Regions from separate parts of the Dyadobacter sp. BHUBP1 genome, predicted to be linked through region 2. Evidence: riboswitches for the same ligand, from Rfam matches in the RefSeq annotation. Region 2 holds a riboswitch; each other region holds the start of a gene.
What was found. A riboswitch is a leader RNA that binds a small molecule or an ion and turns the genes downstream of it on or off. The one in region 2 is predicted to bind cobalamin.
Positions count from the first base shown of each region.

Region 1: another riboswitch for cobalamin. It lies ahead of metE (5-methyltetrahydropteroyltriglutamate--homocysteine S-methyltransferase); the one in region 2 lies ahead of ACQ4MZ_RS23075 (ABC transporter substrate-binding protein).
Region 3: another riboswitch for cobalamin. It lies ahead of ACQ4MZ_RS07315 (TonB-dependent receptor plug domain-containing protein); the one in region 2 lies ahead of ACQ4MZ_RS23075 (ABC transporter substrate-binding protein).

Region 1 covers NZ_JBOBIH010000001.1:568,361-575,576, reverse strand. The annotation lists gene ACQ4MZ_RS02480 (acyl-CoA thioesterase) at 120-503, opposite strand; gene metE (5-methyltetrahydropteroyltriglutamate--homocysteine S-methyltransferase) at 726-3,047, opposite strand; cobalamin riboswitch at 3,269-3,493, opposite strand; gene ACQ4MZ_RS02470 (6-phosphogluconolactonase) at 3,649-4,380, opposite strand; gene fumC (class II fumarate hydratase) at 4,528-5,928, shown strand; gene ACQ4MZ_RS02460 (hypothetical protein) at 6,006-6,521, shown strand; gene ACQ4MZ_RS02455 (D-2-hydroxyacid dehydrogenase) at 6,623-7,216, shown strand, end outside.
Region 2 covers NZ_JBOBIH010000006.1:215,875-223,090, reverse strand. The annotation lists gene ACQ4MZ_RS23095 (cobyric acid synthase) at 1-1,371, shown strand, start outside; gene ACQ4MZ_RS23090 (pyridoxal phosphate-dependent aminotransferase) at 1,375-2,397, shown strand; gene cbiB (adenosylcobinamide-phosphate synthase CbiB) at 2,376-3,326, shown strand; gene ACQ4MZ_RS23080 (hypothetical protein) at 3,292-4,191, opposite strand; cobalamin riboswitch at 4,242-4,514, shown strand; gene ACQ4MZ_RS23075 (ABC transporter substrate-binding protein) at 4,514-5,716, shown strand; gene ACQ4MZ_RS23070 (cob(I)yrinic acid a,c-diamide adenosyltransferase) at 5,717-6,301, shown strand; gene ACQ4MZ_RS23065 (bifunctional adenosylcobinamide kinase/adenosylcobinamide-phosphate guanylyltransferase) at 6,298-6,810, shown strand; gene cobT (nicotinate-nucleotide--dimethylbenzimidazole phosphoribosyltransferase) at 6,813-7,216, shown strand, end outside.
Region 3 covers NZ_JBOBIH010000002.1:131,343-138,558, forward strand. The annotation lists gene ACQ4MZ_RS07310 (DUF5074 domain-containing protein) at 8-1,084, opposite strand; gene ACQ4MZ_RS07315 (TonB-dependent receptor plug domain-containing protein) at 1,095-3,017, opposite strand; cobalamin riboswitch at 3,068-3,268, opposite strand; gene ACQ4MZ_RS07320 (DMT family transporter) at 3,333-4,253, shown strand; gene ACQ4MZ_RS07325 (glyoxalase superfamily protein) at 4,250-4,651, opposite strand; gene ACQ4MZ_RS07330 (thioredoxin family protein) at 4,700-5,266, shown strand; gene ACQ4MZ_RS07335 (hypothetical protein) at 5,302-5,499, shown strand; gene prfA (peptide chain release factor 1) at 5,550-6,623, opposite strand; gene ACQ4MZ_RS07345 (hypothetical protein) at 6,756-7,216, shown strand, end outside.

The DNA.
Region 1 (7,216 bases), on a different contig from region 2:
ATTAATTATGAACCATTTCGAATGCGTGATTGGTCCGCGGCACAATTCGGTGCCGTATGATAAATTCTACAATTTCGTCCTCGAATCTCCGCCCGCCCGGATCGCCTAACGCGGTTATATTACAGAATTTTGGTAGGCTTATGATTCTCATCGAGCGCCACGAATGTGAAGATCCCGGTCACGGCCTTCTCCCGACTTACCTCGTACATCTTCTCCACAAAAATATCGACGCGAACCTTCATGCTGGTATTTCCAACAGTCTCGACGCGCCCTACCAGCTCGATAATGGTCCCTGCAGGAATGGGGTGCGTAAAATCAATACGGTCGGACGATACCGTTACGCATCGCAACCTTGAGAACCGTGTGGCAGCGATAAATGCAACCTCGTCCATCATCGACAGCGCCGTGCCGCCGAAAAGGGTATCGTAATGATTGGTGTTATTAGGGAAAACGGTTTTAAAAACACGGGTTTCCGAAGCGGAAATTCTATCTTCTAATGTCAAAATATAACGGTTTACTGGTGTCGTAACGGGAATGAAGTTCGGCGTATTTGTAGTCAGGGATGGTCAGGTGTTGTCATGAGTAGTCAAGTGTTGTCAAGAATGGTTAGGTGGTGTCATAAGTAGTCAAGGGTAGTCAAGTGCTGTCAGGGGCGATCACATCTCTCTATTTCTGACCATATCTGACTACACATGACAACAAATGACTATAAACGACCGCCGTCGCTATCCAGTAACCGCGACCGATTCACGCAGCAAGTTAGCCGCAGAAATCATGTTACGCAAAGCGGCTTCGGTTTCCGGCCATTTGCGGGTCTTCAATCCGCAGTCGGGGTTCACCCACAAATTCCGCGCCGGAATTACCTTCAATGCCTTTTCGAGCAAAAGGATCATCTCGTCCACCGTCGGTACGCGGGGCGAGTGGATGTCGTACACACCGGGACCAATCTCGTTCGGGTAATTGAATTGTGCGAACGCGTCGAGCAGCTCCATTTGCGAACGCGACGTCTCGATCGTGATCACGTCGGCATCCATGGCAGCAATGGAATCGATAATATCGTTAAACTCCGAGTAGCACATGTGCGTGTGGATCTGCGTCTGATCGGCTACTCCCGCGGCGCTCAGGCGGAATGCGTCCACAGCCCATTTCAGATAGCTTTGCCAGGCGCGTTTCCGTAATGGCAGGCCTTCGCGGATCGCCGGTTCGTCGATTTGAATCACTTTAATACCTGCCTTTTCCAAATCCACTACTTCGTCGCGTATGGCGAGCGCAATCTGGAATGTGGTATCCTTCCTCGGCTGGTCATCCCGCACGAACGACCATTGCAGGATCGTTACCGGGCCGGTAAGCATGCCTTTGACCAGCTTTTCGGAGTTAGCTTGTGCAAATGCAGACCATTTCACCGTCATAGGCTGTTCTCTTTCCACATCCCCATAAATGATCGGCGGCTTCACGCACCGGCTGCCGTAGCTCTGCACCCAACCATTTTGGGTAAATACAAAACCTGAAAGCTGCTCGCCGAAATACTCCACCATATCGTTCCGCTCGAATTCGCCGTGTACCAGCACATCGATCCCAAGCTCCTCCTGCCAGCGCAGCGAATCCACGATTTCCGCCCGAATGCGGGTTTCATACTCGTCTAGTGTCAATGCACCTTTTTTGAACTGCGCCCGGAGCTGCCGTACCTCATCCGTTTGCGGAAAGGAACCGATCGTTGTCGATGGGAACAATGGCAATTTCAGCTTTTCTAACTGAATACCCTGCCGGATGGCAAATGCATTCTGCCGGTCGAAATCCCGTTCACGCACTTCACTAACCCGCGCTTTCACTGCCGGTTTGTGGATCAATACGGAAGCACGGCGGCTTTCAATCGCCTTTTGATTGTCCAGAAATGCGCTATCATTCGCATAGTCTGCCGCTGCAAGCCTTGCCAATGTAGTCACCTCATTCAGTTTCTGTTTTGCAAACGCCAGCCAGTTTTTAATCTCCGCTGTCAGTACTGCCTCATTCTTCTCCAAATCCAGATCATAAGGACTATGCAGCAACGACGACGACGGTGCCACCAAAATCCGCTCGTCTCCCAGGACATTTACAGCTGTTTGAATCCATTCTAACGATTTTTGATAATCGTTTTTCCAGATATTCCGGCCGTCGACAACGCCCAGCGAGAGCTTTTTGGTGGAAGAGACAAATGCTTCGTCGGCAAGGATCTGTGGTAACGTCTCCGCACCGCGTGTCAGGTCTAAATGCAATGCATCCACCGGTAATGCAGTCGCAATTGCCAGATTATCGTCTAGCGGCCCGAAATAGGTTGTTACCAGAATGCGCAGCTTCGGAAGCGCCTCTCTGATCTGATTGTAAGCGCTTAGAAATGCGAGCTTTTCCTTTTCATTCAAATCCAATACTAATGCCGGCTCATCGAGCTGCACCCATTCGGCACCTCTTGCAGCAAGTTCTTTTAATATGGATATATAAACAGGTAAAAGGCTGTCCAGTAGGTCAATGCGATCGAAGCCACTTTCCTTTTCTTTACCCAAAAGCAAATAGGTAACCGGCCCCAGCAGTACCGGTTTGGTTTGAATGCCTTTTTGCAATGCATCTTCAAATTCCAGCAAAACCTTCTCCGAATACCGCTTGAATTTCTGGTCCTTCACAAACTCGGGAACGAGGTAGTGGTAGTTGGTATCAAACCATTTCGTCATCTCCATCGCATTGATATCCAGCCCGTTCTTCTGGTAACCGCGGGCCATTGCGAAATAGAGGTCGAGCTCTTTGTTCGATTTCCCGTCGACCAACTGGTGGTAACGCTCGGGAATGGCGCCTACCATCAGCGAGGTATCGAGAACATGGTCGTAAAGCGAAAAATCATTGGAAGGAATGAGGCTGATGCCTGCAATCTGCTGCGTTTCCCAGTTCTGGTGGCGGATCTTCCGGGCGGCTTTCTGCAATGCATCGCGATCGATCGTTCCAGCCCAGAATTGTTCGTTGGCTTTTTTGAGCTCGCGGAGGCTTCCCACGCGCGGGTAGCCAAGGTTGTGTGACAACATACTTTTTGTGTTTAAAGAGTTAATAAAACCCTGTGAAAACACCCTCCCATCCCGACAAAACGCCTGTTGCGGACGGTCGCCGGTACTTCATTCCATCGCGGCAACACGTAGCTACCCTGCGAAACGAACAGATACAGTTTCCCCAAAACAGCCGGGTAGCCTGTGATACTGCAATAAAATGTGGTAAATCAATGCTTGACTACTCCCCACCCGTGAGGGAAAAGCCATTGAGGATGACGGCAAGTCTCCTGGCTTGTATCATTTTTACCGCCCTTCTCGCGCGCCGGGGCGCTGCAATGGGACGCGAGGGTAAAAATTGGCCCTGAATGCTCAGAGCGGATACTTACAGTAGCACGACTGCCCGTGAATTGCACACGGTTCCTTTTTGTTTTGCTATGTTTTGGCTGAGGGATCCAAAAGCAAAAACCATCACCCCGATTGACGGGCGTTCACAAAGAACTGCGTCAAATTTAGGCGGAAGGCGCATTCGGCCGTAAATGGTCGGCCAATTTCAGTGAAGTGAGTAGAAATTAGCCTTTCGGCAGGATAAAATATCTTATTTGGAGTAAAATAAATGGCGATAAAAGTGATTTCGTATTAGCTAAAAAATCGTCCCGGCCGCATCCGCATCCAATATAAACTCCGCATTCAAATGATTCTGCAAAACCGTCGCCGGGAAATCCTTTGAAACGGGGAATGCGAGGGCGCGCCGGATTACCGGGGCTTTGGCTGCTCCCGAGGCAAGCAAAATGGCGGCGCGCGCTTCCAGAATGTGCCGGATACCAACGGTAATGCCCCGGGTAAGCATGGTGGGTTGTTTGAAATACTTCTGACCTACTTCCACTGTGACGGTATCGAGTTCGGAAATGTGGGCGTAGGTATCCCAGGAGGTACCTGGCTCGTTGAGGGCGAGGTGGCCGTTCATGCCTACGCCCAATATAATAAGGTCGAGACCACCCAGGCTTTCCACGACTTTGTTGATGCGGTCGCATTCCGCTTGCGGATCAAAGGCCTTGCCGTCGAAGAAGACAATTTGATCCGGCCGGAGGCCGACGGGTTTCAGAAAATCGCGGTCGAGGAGGTCACGACAACTGCCGTCGTCGCCGGCACCAAGGCCTATCCATTCGTCGAGGCCGATGAAAGTGCATTGGGAGAAATCGACACGGCCGTTCTGGTTGGCCGCTACCAACGCATCGAACATTCCCTTGGGGCTACTGCCGGACGGGAAGCAAATAACCGATGTGGGTTTGTGGTTCATCAGGTCGATTACTCGCTCAGCTGCGGCGGAACTCATGAGCGTATAGTCGGGATAAATGCTGATCTTGGGTATCATGAAAAGTGGGGTTTAGGTTCTCGGCGCGTCAATCTAAACATTCTTTTTTCAGACGTGAACATTTATCCATAAAAAACTCCAGAAACTGCAAGTCCGGGCCTAACTTTACCGCACATTGTTCAATTACATTATCATTCTACTTCAAAAATGGAATACCGTATAGAAAAAGACACGATGGGCGAAGTGCAGGTGCCTGCACACGTATACTGGGGCGCCCAGACGCAACGCTCGATCCAGAACTTTCCTATCGCACAGGATATCAATAAAATGCCGAAGGAGATTATCAAGGCCTTCGCATACCTGAAAAAAGCTGCCGCTATCACCAACTTCGAAGCCGGCATACTTCCTCAGGAAAAAAGCGAGCTCATCGGCAAAGTTTGCGACGAGATCCTTACCGGCCAGCTCGACGACCAGTTTCCGCTGGTGGTGTGGCAAACCGGTTCCGGAACGCAGTCGAATATGAACTGTAACGAGGTGATCGCCTACCGCGGGCACGTACTGCAAGGCGGTGATTTGGCTGACAAAACGAAGTTTTTGCACCCGAATGACGATGTGAACAAGTCTCAGTCGTCAAACGACACCTACCCTACCGCAATGCACATTGCGGCCTACAAAATCCTGGTGGACGTTACGATCCCGGGCATTACCAAGCTGCGTGACACGCTGAAAGCGAAATCCGAAGCATTTAAGAATGTAGTTAAAATCGGTCGTACGCACTTTATGGACGCTACACCGCTGACTCTGGGCCAGGAATTTTCGGGCTACGTTTCGCAGCTTGACCATGGTTTGAGAGCCATTAACAACACATTGGCACACCTTTCTGAACTCGCATTGGGTGGTACCGCGGTGGGAACGGGTATTAATACGCCTCCAGGATACTCCGAAAATGTAGCACGGCACATCGCAGCATTGACAGGCCTGCCATTCGTTACTGCTGAAAACAAATTTGAGGCATTAGCGGCACACGACGCGATCGTAGAGGCGCATGGCGCATTGAAGACCGTTGCTGTAAGCCTGATGAAGATCGGGAATGATATTCGGATGTTGTCGTCGGGCCCGCGTTCGGGTATCGGCGAGATCCACATTCCGGATAACGAGCCTGGAAGCTCCATCATGCCGGGAAAAGTAAACCCAACCCAATGCGAAGCCATGACCATGGTAGCGGCACAGGTAATGGGTAACGACGTGGCGATCGGCATCGGTGGTTCCAATGGGCATTTCGAACTGAACGTTTTCAAACCATTGATGGCTTACAACTTCCTGCATTCTGCCCGTTTGATTGGCGATGTGTGTGTTTCGTTCAACGATAACTGCGCGGTGGGTATCGAGCCTTTGCATGAGAATATCAAGAAGCACGTGAACAACTCGCTGATGCTGGTAACTGCTTTGAATACTAAAATCGGGTATTACAAGGCTGCCGAAATCGCACAAACCGCTCATAAAAACGGCTCTACGCTGAAAGAAACGGCTGTGGCATTGGGTTACCTCACGCCGGAAGAGTTCGACGCATGGGTAAAACCGGAAGACATGGTGGGCGAGATCAGGTAATTGGACCGAACCCAAAAGTAATGTCTGCGAATGCCCTGCCGAAACGTGGGGCATTTGCATTTAGATCTTTCAAAATCATGAATATCAAAGAAGAATTGCTGGCCGACCCTTACCAGTCGAAGCGGAAAGCTACGGAAGTGGCCAGGTACGCCTGTACTTCAGAAGATGCATTCAGGCACCTGATGCATTGCTTCGAATCCGACGAGTACCGCCTCGCGCAACGCGCTGCGTACAGCGTGAGCATCGCCACACACGAGCGCCCGGAGCTCATCCGCCCGTACATAGGCGTGCTCGTGAGTCAGCTAAAACGCACCGATATTCATGACGCCGTGATCCGCAACAGTGCGCGCATTTTGCAGGATATCAGCATTCCCGATGAATTTCACGGCGAGCTGATGGACGCGGCGTTCAGCATTATCGCGAACCGTCAGCTAGCCATTGCGATCCGCACGTTTTGTCTCACCATCCTGTTTAACCTATCCAAAATTTATCCGGAGATCCAGAAAGAACTGCGGGTATTCCTGGAAGAATCGGTTGAATACGAGCCTGCGGCGTTCCAGTCGAGGGCCCGAAAAATCCTGAAAAAGATCTGAAAATGCCCTCATCGTGGAGGATAGAGGCCTATTTCACCGTCTGATAAGCAGATATTACAGGTAAATCATTTTACCTTGCTTCTTTAAAACAAAAACAATAGATGATCATATACTGCCACGCCATACTCGACGGCTCGCTTAATGCTAAATTGAGCGAAGCCCTTACCCCGCAGCATCAGATCCATTTCCGCACCGAATCGGCCAGCAATGAGGAGCTTAAATCCTGGTTTGCCAGCGCCGATTACATCCTCGGCAACCCGCCGGTAGCCTGGTTCGGAAACATTCCTGCCAATCTGAAATTCTGGCAACTCGATTCCGCCGGGTTCGATCAATACGCGTCTGTGGCCGTTCCCGATCACGTCAAAACGGCGAATATGGGCGACTGGTTCGCACGCCCGTGCGCCGAGTCGATCGTAGGCGGTGTGCTGGCATTGTACCGCGGTATCGATAAGCTGACGCTCTTGAAACAGAAAACAGAATGGATCGGAACGCCGCTCCGCGCCGAGTTGAAGATTTTGTATAAACAGACCGTGATCGTTCTTGGCGCCGGGACGATTGGGCAATCGGTGAACGCCATTTTGAAAGGGTTAGGTTGCACCACGCATTTAATGGCACGGACCTCGCAGGAGGCCGATATCCGTAGCAAGGAAGATCTTTTCAATGCGCTACCGCACGCCGACGTGGTAATTAATACT
Region 2 (7,216 bases):
TACCAACCGGCGCCGTTTAAAGCGCAGAATATGTCGCTCAATAGCTTTGTAACGGCCGACGGCCTCGAACTTGGGCGGGCGCAAGCCGTGCAAGCGGAAGCAGCGCAAGTCCCATGCGAGTCCGATATGAATCCCGTGTTGCTCAAACCGACGAACGACAAGACTTCGCAAGTCATTTTGAACGGCAAACCCGTCGGGAACCAGTCGGCCTATCAGTACTTTATGGCGAATGACCGTAAAGAGTTATTTTCGGCGGTTAAGGACGCGTTCGATCGGCTTGCTGCCAGGTATTCGCCGATTGTTATGGAAGGAGCGGGGAGTATTTCGGAGCTTAATCTCAAACATCGGGATATTACGAATCTAAGAATGGCTGCACACGCCGGGGCGGCTGTGTATCTGATCGCTGACATCGATAAAGGCGGAATTTTCGGGAGTGTTTATGGCACCATTGCATTGCTCACGCCTGAGGAGCGCGCGTGTATGAAGGGCATCATTATCAACAAGTTCAGGGGAGACGGCCGGTTGTTTGAAGAAGGTAAAAGAATGCTTGAAGAGTTGACGGGGCTGCCAGTGATGGGTATTTTACCTTATTTCAGAGATATCTACATCGAACAGGAAGACTCTGTTTCGTTGGAGCTCAAATACCGGTCGGCGGTAGAAGGTAAAGTGAATGTGGCGGTGATCCTGTTGAAAAGGCTTTCGAACTTCACTGATTTCGACCGCCTTGAAAAAGATCCGCGGGTGAATTTGTATTATACCAATGAACCCTTAGAAATTGCCAAAGCCTCGGTGATCATCATCCCGGGAAGTAAAAATACGATCGAAGACATGCTGGCCGTGAAAAATAGCGGTGTCGCGAAAGCCATTTATGATGCGCACAAGCTTGGCAAGACCGTTATCGGCATTTGCGGGGGCTACCAGATGCTTGGTGAGCGCATTCTCGATCCTCATCATGTCGAAAGTGATATTGAAGAGTTGCCCGGGCTGGGGTTATTGCCTGTAAAAACCACACTGCAATTTGAGAAAACGACATTGCAGTGTGCATTCCGGTTCCGCCAAAGCGAGGAGCCATGTTCGGGCTATGAGATCCACATGGGCGAAACCATCGCATTGCAGCCCGGGGAGGCCGTTGCCACATTCTCTAACGGCCGCCACGACGGGTACTTCCGCGATGCACGTACCTGGGGTACCTATCTTCACGGTATTCTGGACAATCAGGTGGTAATCGACCACGTATTGGCCCCTTATACCAAAGAGGAAGGTATGCGGTACGACTATCAGCAATTTAAGGAACAGCAATATGATAAACTGGCGGATTTGCTGCGTCAGAACATTAATATGGAGTTGATTTACAACAGTATAGCTGAGTAGAATATGTTACACGGGCACGGCGACGATGGCTATCGTTACGGCAGCAAGATCATCGCGGATTTCAGTACGAATGTCTGGTATGAAGGCGAACCGGCCGGTTTGAAAGCGTATGTTTTCGAAAAATGGAGTGAAATAAACCGTTATCCTGAGGTACTGGCAGAGAGTTTGCGGGAAAAGATCGCACGACATCACCAAATGTCGGTAGCGCAGTTGCTGGTATGCAGCGGCACGACCGAAAGCATCTACCTGATCGCGCAATTGTTCTCCGGGAAACGGACGACGATTGTTACGCCTTCATTTGCAGAATATGAAGACGCATGCCTATCGTTCGGGCATGAAATAGCCAGTTTGAGCTGGCAGGAGGCTTTGGAATTGCCAAGATTGAAAACCGATCTGGTATTTATTTGTAATCCGAATAATCCTACCGGGCTTATTTTTAGTGACTTACAATATTGGCTCAAACTGAACCCGCAATGCCTTTTTGCAGTTGACGAGGCATTTATTGATTTCACTGAGGGAGCGGATTCGGCTGTTTCGCTGATGGCTCGGTTTCCAAACTTGTTGATTATGCGTTCACTTACCAAGATTTATGCGATTCCGGGGTTACGTCTCGGTTATTTACTGGCGAGGGAAGAAATTGTTGATTCGTTAATGAATATCAAACAACCCTGGACGGTCAATACGCTGGCGATGGCGGCGGGGCATTACATTTACGATCATTTCGATCGGATTCAGCCCCCGGTTTCCCGACTCCTGACTGATAAAAGAACGTTCGTTCAAGAATTGCAGAAATTGGAATGCGTTGAAGTGCTGGAAAGCGATACGCATTTCTTTTTGGTCAGAACTTTGGTGCGGAACGCCGCTCAGTTGAAAGATTTTCTGATCGAAAAACATGGCTTGCTGATTCGTGACGCAGGTAACTTCCGCGGCCTCACCCGGCAGCATTTTCGGCTCGCTACCCAGCGGCCGGATGATAACGAGAAGATGATCAATGCATTGAAAGAATGGCAGGCGCTGTATTACTGATCTGCCCCTTGATCGCAGGTTACCTGCTCGATCTCCGGTTGGGCGACCCCGACAACTGGCCACACCCCGTACGAGTATTTGGTAACGCAATTGCGCTGGGTGAAAAATGGTTGAATCGTGGCCGCTTCCGATTTCTGAAAGGGGCTATATTGAGCATAACCCTTGTAGTGCTGGTGTTCTACTTTTTTTACAGGCTTAATGCATTGCTTCTGCACGCACCCGCAATGTATCTGGTAATCAATAGTATTTGTGTTTACTATGGTTTGGCCAACCATTCGCTTATCGCGGAGGGACGGGCGGTATTTTCAGCGCTGGAAAATGAAGGCTTGGAAGCAGGTAGGAAGCAACTTTCAAGAATTGTAGGCAGGGATACCTCAAACCTGAATGCGCAGCAAATACGCGTTGCAGTGCTGGAAACAATGTCCGAAAATCTCAGTGATGGCGTGGTAGCACCGCTTTTTTACTATGCTCTGGCAGGCGTTCCGGGTATGATGGCTTACAAGATGATCAATACGATGGATTCCATGCTGGGTTACCGCAGCGAGCGCTATGAATGGTTCGGGAAATCTGGGGCAAGGCTGGATGATGTGGCAAATTTTATGCCTGCCAGGCTGACGGCCTTGCTGATGGTTTTAGTGACAGGAAGCAGGCGTGGATTGCGATTTGTCTTCAAATTCGGGCACAGACATAAAAGCCCGAACGCCGGGTATCCCGAAGCAGCATTAGCTGGGATTTTGGATTGCCGCTTCGGCGGGGCGAATGTCTATCACGGGCAGGTAGTCGACAAGCCGTTTATCGGGGAGAATGACCGGGTAATTGAACCGCAGGAAATCGCAAGAGCGGCAAGTGTCAATCAGCGGACCTGTTTGGCGATGGTGCTGATAGTTATCCTGGTCAGTTGGGCAGTCGAGATGTCTTGCCCAGTTTGATTTCGGTTACAAATTCGGGCGATACACCCGCCAGACGTGCGATTACCTCTACTGTGAACGACGTTTCTCTTAATAGATTGGTTATTAGTTCTGTTGCTTTGTTGTTCTCCCCCTCTTTTTTTGCTCTATCCAACAGAAATTCTTCGATACCCATTGTCGTCGATCGATTAGTTAAGTGACTGATGATATGGTCAAATTTAGCGATTGCTTCAACCTTTTCAAAGCGGATATAGTAGCGAAGAAAATTCATTAACTTAGAGATTTTTCTCTTTGAAAATCCTTTGCCGAGAAGATTCCTGGCAAGTGTTAATTTAATAGCAAGTATTTCGTCCTCGGTAATATGTTTGCATTTCAATGCAATCAGAGCCGTCAACACCACTACAGCAAACGGATTGTCACTTTCCCGCAACATCTGCTCGTCTTGTTCCAGGATTTTGAATGCGTTAAACCTGTACAAAATACTCGTTCCCATAAATTCCCTGTAATATTCACAAGGCCTAAACGCCGCATTGTTCTCCGTGAAAATGGCGAATGCCGTGACAGGTTTGTCATACTTATCGAGTATCCGGGAGTAATAAGTAAACATTCGGCGATTGAAATGGGGATCATGGTAGCCCTGCACCTCGATGTGCACGAGTATCCATTCGTTGTCGCCGTTTTGGCAATACACTTTTACAAGTTTGTCTACAAAGCGGGTCTGGTACGAATTATCCTCCGGCGGGAATAATTGTTCCAGCTCTTTATCGAGGTATTCGAAATCTTTGGAGAAATCGAAATAGGAAGCTGCGTTCGGGTAGAAGAAGAGCAGGAAATCTTCGAAAATATCTTCCAGGATCGATTTCCAGAGAGTGTCGTCGCGTTGCATGAAGCGTGTGTGTAAATGAAACTCTGCAATGATAACCAATAAAATATTGCTAGTTTTGCGGTCATCCAGGTACACGCGTCATGCGTGATTAAAAGGGAATCCGGTGGGAATCCGGAACAGTCTCCGCTGCTGTAAGTTCACTAACGGTCCTGGCAATTGTGCCACTGGGATTACAATGAGTGAATGTGCGAATGAGTGAATAAGTGAATGTTTGTAATTAAAAAGCATTCAGTCATTCATTCATTGACTCATTCACTCACTAACCCGGGAAGGCGCCAACGACCTGAACGAGTCAGAAGACCTGCCTGCAAACATTGTTAATATGGCTTTCGGAAGAAAGGCCGGTGACTACATGATTATCAGAAAAATACTTGCAGCCCTGCTGCTGTGCCGCTTGTTGGCTAGTTGCAGCACTTCGTCATCGCTTTACGAAAAAGGCGATTCCCATTATTCAGGCCCCGACCTGTTTCCTGAAAAAGCCAAAGTGGCCCACGCCAAAGGCTTTAAAATTACTTATCATAAATATTACAAGGTAGTCAAGATCATGAGCCCGTTCGAAAAATCGACGGACACGCTCACGTATGTGCTGGTACAACGTGGAAAGCCGCGACCGATCGGGTACAAAGACAGCCAGCTCATCGAAATTCCCGTGCGAAGCATGGTGGCAATGTCGTCACTGCACATCGGGTTGATTGGCTTTTTGGATTGTGAGGATATTCTTACAGGTATGGGTAACCTCAAATATGTCTCTTCCGCCAAAGTACTTGATCGCATTAAATTGGGCAAGGTTGTCGAAGTAGGAAAGGATCAGGGGCTCAATGAGGAACTGCTGGTAAGCATGCATCCGGACCTCATTATGGCGACAGGGAACCCCGTTTCGAAGGTTAGCCGTTACGAATCACTGCATCAGGCGGGGATACCGGTAATGGTCAATTCGGAATGGGTGGAAACGACGCCGCTGGGTAGGGCGGAGTGGGTGAAACTCCTGGCAGCGTTGATCAATAAGGAAGGGGAAGTGAATAGGAAGTTCGCTAACGTCGAGCAAGAGTACGAACGACTGGCCCGTCTGACCCAAAATCTAAAAATGCGCCCGAGCCTGATTACCGGAATGAATTCCAAAGACGCGTGGAATGTTCCAAATGGTGATAGTTACGTAAACCGCTTCTTCCAGGACGCGGGCGCCTCGTATCATTGGTCCGGAACAAAGGCAACCGGAAGCTTGCCACTCAGTTTTGAAACCGTTTATCCCATTGCATTGCAGGCCGACTTCTGGCTGAATGTAAGTATCGGAAATGTACAGACGAAGAAGGACGTCCTCGCGCGAGATATCCGTTATGCGGATTTCAAGGCATTTAAAACCAATCACATTTACAGCTATAACAAACGCATGAATGCGCAGGGGGCCAACGATTACTGGGAGTCCGGCGCGGTAAACCCGCATTTGGTACTGGCCGATCTGATCCGTATTATCCACCCGGAGCTATTACCGAATCACGAGTTGATCTATTATAAATCAATTAATTAAATGAAAATATATACCAAAAAGGGCGATAAAGGCACCACCGGGCTATTTGGCGGGAGCAGGGTGAGCAAGGACGATGTGCGCATCGAATGCATCGGGACGCTCGATGAAGCGAATTCGACGATCGGGCTTTTACGGGTAAAGCTCGGTGCCGGGCATGAATGGCAGTCCAATTTGCATAAAATCCAAAAGGACCTGATGGATATGATGTCGCACCTGGCACGGCCATCGGATGCCAAAAAGGAGAATAAAAACCCGATGCCGGTGGATGGCGCCGCTTTTTGTGAGGAGTGGATCGACGCGCTGGAAGCTGCTATGACTTCGCCTTCGGACTATTTTCTGCTGCCGGGCGGGAATGAGGTATCGGCACTTTGCCACATCGCACGTACGCAAATGCGCCGGGGAGAGCGCCGGTTGGTGTCGCTGATCAAAACCGATGAGGTGCATGAAGCGATCCCGGCCTATATCAACCGCCTTTCGGACCTGTTTTTCACGCTCGCTCGTGCCGAGATGGACAAAGCAGGGGTGGCGGAAGAAAAATGGCAACTGTTTCTATACAAGCGTTTCAAAAACGCTGAACCGTCATGATCATCTATGTGACCGGCGGCGTCCGGAGTGGCAAAAGCAGGTTTGCGATGGATCTCGCTTTGCAAAAAAGTGCTAATCCGGTATATGTGGCTACATCCAGGATTTGGGACGAGGATTTTGGCCGACGGGTGAAACGGCATCAGGACGAGCGGGGGCCGGAATGGACAGCGCTGGAAAGCGAGCGGGATATTCACCTGTTGCCGCTGGCCGGAAGAGTAGCTGTGGTCGACTGTGTTACATTGTGGCTGACCAATCTGTTTGTCGCGTTTGAATACGATATTGAAAAAGCGCTGGCGGCATTCAAAGCAGAAGTCGATGCGCTATTGACTGTTGATGCCACTTTGATCATCATTTCCAACGAAATAGGCATGGGTGTCCATGCAGAAACCGAAGCAGGCCGGAAATTTACCGATTTGCAAGGCTGGGCCAATCAGTATGTGGCTGCTGCTGCACAAGAGGCGATTATGCTGGTGTCGGGACTTCCATTAATCTTAAAAACAATCCAATAACTATGCATACCGCTACGATTACCAGTCAGGAAATTCAAGCGAAAATTGATTTGAAAACCAAGCCGCAGGGCGCTTTGGGGATTCTTGAAAAACTGGCATTTCAGATTGCTTCGGTACAAGATACGTTGTCGCCGGAGCTGGTCAACCCGCATATCATTGTTTTTGCAGCCAGTCATGGGATAGCCTCGGAGGGTGTGAGTGCCTATCCGTCGGAGGTTACCCCGCAGATGGTGCTCAACTTCATCGGCGGTGGCGCGGCAATCAATGTTTTTACACGGCAGCATGGCATTAACCTGTTGTTGGTAGATGCAGGCGTGGATTATGATTTTGGTCAAAATGAAAGGCTGGTCGACGCAAAGGTCAACTTTGGTACTAAAAGCTTTGCGCAACAACCCGCGATGACTAA
Region 3 (7,216 bases), on a different contig from region 2:
TTACATGTTATTGGAAGAAGAATCCTGCTGGTGCGATGCCTACTTTGACAGAGTCGACCAAGCTTCCATCGGCGCGATAACGAACCGCGTAGCCTGCCTGCGTATAGGACGGGCTCACGCCTGCGTAAAGCAGTCCTTGTGACGGATCAACTGCAAGGCCATAGAACGGGCGCGGAATCAATGGGGTAACCATGGCTATCTGCGTATCGGTAATGGAGAATTTGTAAGTGCCTCCTTGCTGTTTACCAGCGCTGTCATACCACGAAAGCACAAAGAAAATGGATTTCAAATCATTGCTGAATGTAAAATTGCCGGGTGTTTTGGTCCCGTCCGTCGCAATCGTCAGCGTTGCTTCGGTAGCGTTGGTTTCTGTATTAATGCGCAACATTTTATTGCCGGCATTCACCCATAGTTTTCCGTTCGCATCAACACCAACCGGATTGGCAGCACCTGATGTCGCAATGGGCGACGATGCTTCATCGGTGTTTGTATTGATGATCGCCAGCTTGTTTCCGGCAGCCCATTGCGTAGTGCCTATGTAAAGCTTCCCACTAGCATAGGCCAGGTTTTCAGGGCCATCGGCTATGTTGATTTTTTTGGTAACCTTTTTGGTGGTCAGGTCAATAACCGCAATATAGCCGGTCGAATATTTGCTGACGTCCGTTCCCCAGCACGAAACATAAGCTTTTCGGCCTGCGATAACCACTTCGCGAGGATTCTCTATATCCGGTGCACCAATGGTACCTTCATCCTTGAAAGTGTACCGTTGTACGAACTGGACTTTATCCTGGCCGGCAGACATATTATCGACAAGAATAATACCTTGCTCTTCGGAAGCAGTATAATCCTGCACGCCGCCCTTCAATGCCGTTCCGTTTGCCACTGCGAAAATATCGGCGGTTGCCGTGTTGTTTTCCCGCGCGAAGTAGGAAATAGCACCGTTATTCTGGGAGAAATTACCCTCATTCATTACAAAAACACCGCTCACATAGTCTCCCTTCGGAGCCGGGTCGCTTTGATTACAGGACCATACCGCGAGGGTTGAAAAAGCTACTGCTAATGAACTGGCTAACTGTCTTTTCATTTTCATTGATTTATTGAGAATCGTAACTAAAGGTTAAACTTAATGCAAAACTTCTTCCCGGCATCGCATTATTTCTGACATTTAAATAAAACGTGTCGGTGAGGTTGCGGACTTGCCCCTGTAAAATGAGCTTGAATTTGTAAAAGGTAAAGCTCGTTTCGGCCAGCAGGTTTACCAGGCCATAACCGTCCAGAAACTGTGAATTGTCGAAGGTTGTATAGCGCTTGCTGGCCGCCTGTAACTGTCCCGTAAGCTTCGTGGACTTGAACTGCACGAATGCATTTGCATTAACCGTATGTTCAGGTACAAATACCAATTGTTTGCCTACAATATCCTGCGAGTAATTGTCGTAGGCCTTCTCCTGGCTGCTTTTGTTGAATGCATAACCCACGTCCAGTCCTGTTCGCCAGAAACCGGTTTGTCGCTGATAGCCCAGTTGCAATTCAATTCCCCGGGCCAGTACCTGTTGCAGATTTTCGACCCGGTAGCTTCTCGATGGATTCCAGTAAGTCCAGTCTTTAATTCGGTTATGGTAAAAAGTTGCGGTGGTTCTTAGCGTGCCGCCGAAAGCCGCTTTAAATATCTGTTCAAGGCCGATTTCCTTATTCCAACCCGTTTCGGGGTGGACATCCGGGTTACCGAGGTCCTTCCAGTAGCGTTCGTTCAAAGTGGGCACCCGGTAGCTGCGGCCATAGGAGCCTTTCAAGGTAAGGTTGTAAAGCGCTTTTTGAATGAAACTATATTCCACACCAACCGACGGTGTGAACGGTGGATTGAAACCCGTAACGAGGCCCTGCCTAAGGTTAATGGAAGTAGTAATCCGCGCTGTCGGTTGCCAGCGGGTGAGCAGGAAGAAGTCCGTGCGGTTCTCGCTCGCTGGCGAGAGCGCGTATCCCGGTACGCGTGAACGATAATGCGTCCATTCTCCCCCGGTTTTAAGGTGAATAGGATTGATATTGTTGCCAAGATTTAGCAGAAAATCCTTTTCTATTCTCGAAGCGAACTTATCCGTTATTGAATGGTCGGGGTGGGAGAGGTCACCTTTGGCATAATCTATGATGTCGCGTACCCAGGCGGTGCGTAGCGTGAGCGTCCGGACCTGATAGCGGAACATCGTACGATAGGCCGTAGTTTGGGTCATTTCACGACCTTGGATATCGTCGGGCGTCAGCGTCAGTTTATTGTCGGTGAGCCAGATGTGTGCGGAAATTTCCTGGTCGTTTTGTCCGTGGAGGAACAGGTCCTGTACAATGCCTTTTTGAAAAGTTTCGGTAGGCAAGAGTGCGTAAGTGTTCCGGGTTGGTTTGGGGTAATCGTTGTTCATCCTGCCATAGTAAAGTGCCGTTTTCCCTGAGAAAGCCCATTGGTTGTTTAGTGGCACTAGATAGCGGATATCTGTTCGGCTCTGATGGTTATTGAAGCTATCATATTGTCCGCCATCAGACACATGAAACGGCGTTGCCGATGCGCGGCTGTCAAGCAAAATACTTCCGCCCACGGCATCGGAGCCCACAACACTCGCCGCGGAGCCGTACTGAACCGAAAGCTGGTCGAAACCCGCCACGGGAATGGTGGAGAAGTCCGTTTGTCCGAGGGTAGGCGCATTGATGTTGAGCCCGTTCCATAGGACAGCAGTATGGTTGGCGGAGGTGCCCCGGAACGAGGCGGTATTGAGCTGGCCCGGCCCGTAATTTTTAAATGCAATCGGGGTATAAGCGGATAACACGTCACCGATATTCTGATAGCGTACCTGCGCGAGCGAAGCGGAGTCGATGCGCTGGATTTTCAGGCCGCTCATAAATTTTTGAGGGACAAATCCCTTCACGATGACGGGGTCGAGAGCAATGGAGTCTTTTTGTGCATAAACCGGCAGTGTCAGCGCAAAACTTGCCCATAACATCCAGCATCCCACAAGTCTTAAGTTGGTAAACACTCTAAATCGCAATGATTGGCGGCGATCTTCTGTTTTTCCTCCGAAAACGGTCCGATCAAAATGCTCTGGCAGGTCTCCTGGCTCGTCTTTCGCACCCGGAGCCTTCCCGTCGCAGGACAGTGGCACGAAGAATCGGGCACGTGTTGGCAGACTTACAGTTGCGGGGACAGCTTCCGGTGCTAACGGAATTCCCTATTAAGCCTAATCGCTGACTAGAAGCAGCTTATGGCACCAAGCGGGTGCAAAGGTAGGTATTTCCCCCGACTTTCCGTTGTGTACGATAACCGCTATCTTTGCAGCAAATTCTGATTGCTTTTGGCCGCTTCTACTGAAAATTTCCCGACCGCATCCTCCCTGAAAGGCATTTACCTTATGCTCGGCGCCGCATTTTTTTTCTCGCTTACGTCGGCGATCTCGAAATGGCTGGGAAGGGAGTTCCATATTGTACAGCTGGTTTTTTTCAGGAACATTGTTGGGGTGGTTTTTATCATTAGCAGCATCTGGCAACGGCCGCTGAGGCAGGAGGGCGGAAAGTTGGGACTGCTTATTTTCAGAGGTGTAGTAGGAACATTGTCGCTGTACATGCTATTTTATGCAATCCAGACGCTTGGACTCGGCCGGGCTTCTACCTACCAATATACTTACCCAATTTTTCTGGCGCTTTTCTCCTGGCTGCTCATCGGAGAAACACTGAATGGCAAGGAATGGATGGCTATATTCGTTGGTTTTACCGGTATTCTGTTCGTGTTCCGGCCCGATCTTTCGTCGTCGCTGCGGGATAATGCATTAGGTTTGGGCAATGCACTGTTGACGGCCATTTCTTACTTGTCCATCCGCCAGCTTGGTGTCGTGTACGACACGCGCGCGATCATCCTTTCATTTATGCTCAGCGGGATTGTAATGCCTATTTTGTCGATGCTGGTCGGTACGTATTATCCTATGGAGCATTTGGATTTTCTGATAGGTACATTCAGATGGCCGGAGAATACCTGGCAATGGCTGGGTTTTCTCGCATTAGGGTTTACGGCGCTTTTGGGACAAAAAATGCTTACGCAATCATTTACTTACGATAAAGCCGGGCGCGTCGCTGTGGTGGGTTATTCCAATATTCTTTTTTCGGTGCTGATCGGCTTTCTGATGGGAGAGGCGATTCCGACGCTTTCTATGCTGACGGGCATGTTGCTAATCATTACAGGAGGCATTCTGGTGTCTCTGGCAAAAACTAAGAATGCTTAAAGCCGCTCATTGAATGCAAGCCGGTTCATGAAGGGATCGACTACCGTTACCGAAATGGCATTCCATGGCTCCTGTTCGAGTCCCGGGCGATTGTATTTGTATTGCTTTTCATTGAGTTCCTTGTGGAAATCACGCACGCCAGTGCATTCGATGAAGACTTTGGCGCCCGGTGTGCAATCGCCATGGTGTTCGGAGAGGTGGAGCGTCAGGTCTCCGCGCGAAACTTGCATGTAGAGCGGTGCATCGTCGGAAAACCGGTGTTCCCAGTCGACCTGGAAGCCGAGCCAGCCGATGTAAAATTCCCGTGCTTTGGTTTCGTCAAAAATGCGTAAAATTGGGATGACTTTGCTGGCTTCCATGTTATTATGCTTTGGCACCTGACGCGCAGTCCGTGCCATGATTTGTGAAAGAGATTTGTCTAAGAGCAAGAAATCTAAAAAATTACTATGAAACGACTCCTGTCAATACTGATAATATTTCCCGTAATGCTGGTATTCCTTGCCGGTTTCAAAGCCGATACGGGTAAAAGGCGTGCAGCCGCCGAAGGTATTCAGTGGCTGACCATCGAAGAGGCATATGCCAAAATTCAGAAGGAGCCCCGCAAGATCCTGATCGACGTCTACACCGACTGGTGCGGATGGTGCAAAGTGATGGATCGCGAAACGTTCAAAGACAAAGCCGTTACCGAATATATCAACAAGAAATATTACGCCGTAAAGCTCGATGCAGAGCAAAAGGGAACGATCAAATTGGGCGACAAGCAGTTCAAATACCTTGAACAGGGCGGTCGCGGCATCCATGAAATCGCATTGGCATTAACGAATAATCAGCCGAGCTATCCCACAACGGTTTTTCTGGACGATCAATTTAACATGATCCAGCCACTAGCCGGTTACCTGAAAGCGAAAGAATTCCATCAGATCATTACCTTTTTCGGAGAGGATTACCATAAAAAGCAGGACTTCGAAAGCTATAAAGCGAAGACTTACGGCACTTTGTATCCTGCGAAATAGGCGTAAGTTAACTCACTCAGCTTCCTTATAAAGAGATGAAAAAGCCCAAAATAGTTCTGGACGTTATAAGGGAAGAGCAAGGTTTTAGCGCCATTGCTGATATTGCCGACAAATTTATTGGCACGCAGGGCGATAGTATGGAAGAATTAAAACAAACCATCCTCGAAGTGGTCAATCTGACTTTCTCCGAGGATGGTTTGACTTATAGTATGGATGAGATCGAACTAAGGTAACCTATCGAAAGACCTGAAACTTCGCTTCATTAAGTTAAAGGACAACATTCCTAAACGGCTTCTCCTTCCTGCATTCTTTCGGCATTCTCAGCGATACGCAGTTTTTCGATCAGCTCGGCGATATCTCCTTCCATTACAGCAGGGAGATTATAAACCGTGTAACCAATGCGGTGGTCGGTAATGCGGCTTTGGGGGTAGTTGTAGGTGCGGATTTTATCGGAGCGGTCGCCGCTGCCCACCATGGATTTCCGCTGCGAACTGATCGCGTCATTGTGTTTCTTCAACTCGATCTCGTACAGGCGCGAGCGGAGCACGCTTAATGCGCGTTCCTTGTTTTTGAGCTGCGAGCGTTCGTCCTGGCAGCTTACCACCAGTCCGGACGGAATGTGGGTAAGACGTACCGCGGAATAAGTCGTGTTTACCGATTGTCCACCCGCACCTGACGATTGGAAAGTATCGATACGGACATCATTCATATTGATCTGCACATCCACCTCTTCCGCTTCCGGCAGGACTGCCACTGAAGCCGCAGATGTGTGAATGCGGCCCTGAGATTCTGTCGCGGGGACACGCTGTACGCGGTGTACTCCCGATTCGAACTTCATTTTGCCGTACACATCCTCTCCTTCGACTTTACAGATAATCTCTTTATAACCGCCGTTGGTACCTTCGGTATAATCCATTACGGATGACCGCCAGCCCATTTTCTCGAAAAAGCGCTGATACATTCTGAAAAGGTCGCCGGCAAAAATAGCAGCTTCGTCGCCACCGGTACCGCCGCGAATTTCCAGGATGATGTTCCGGCTGTCGTTAGGATCTTTCGGGATAAGTAGCTCCTTAATGGTCTGTTCGAGCTCTTCCAGTTTGGGAGTCAGTTCATCCAGCTCCTCTTTGGCCATTTCGCGCAGATCTTCGTCTTTTTCAGTCGCTATAAGTTCTTTGGTACCGGCAATATCCTTCTGCAACTTCTGATAAAGTGCATATTGCTCCACGATCTTGCCAAGGTCCTTGTATTCCTTGCTGATCTTGGAATAACGTGCAGAATCGGAGACTACTTCCGGTTGTATGATTTGTTGAGAAACCTCTTCAAACCGTTCTTTTATAGCTTCTAATTTATCGATCATCTTTATTGAATATCTTTGGCATCTCGCATTCGGGGCACAAAGATACGCATTTTAGCTAAATGAATGGTTTCAAGGGACTGGCTGCGTGCTGTGAGAGAAACCGTTTGATGGATTAAACAAATATTTGGAACAATGAAAAGAATCATATGCATTGCCATGTTGGCAGTAGCTTTCACAAGCTGCGATTTTAAAAGCGGCCGCATCGAAAACACAAAAGAGCTAAACAGGGAAATCAAAGCCTCGCAGATCAAACGGGTTACAAATGTGCAGCTGGTATCATCAGCCGACGAATGGGGCAAGAAAATCGCGCAGATCGCAGAGAAATCCTTGAAAGGCGAACTGGAAAAGAACCCGGATGCCGGACTGGCACATTGCCGTGACCTGAGCGGTATTCCGGTGATCGCTGCATTGGAAAAGGAATACGGAGTTAAAGTGGAATTGTTCGGGATCAATGACGTAAAACGCGCCGATTTGCACGCCAAGGAAAGGGAAATACTGGATGCCTACGCTTACAGTGCGAAAAGCAGCACGCAAGCGGGAGATAATTTACAGCAGCTCAACGACAGCCTCCTCGTGTACAACGCGCCTGTTGC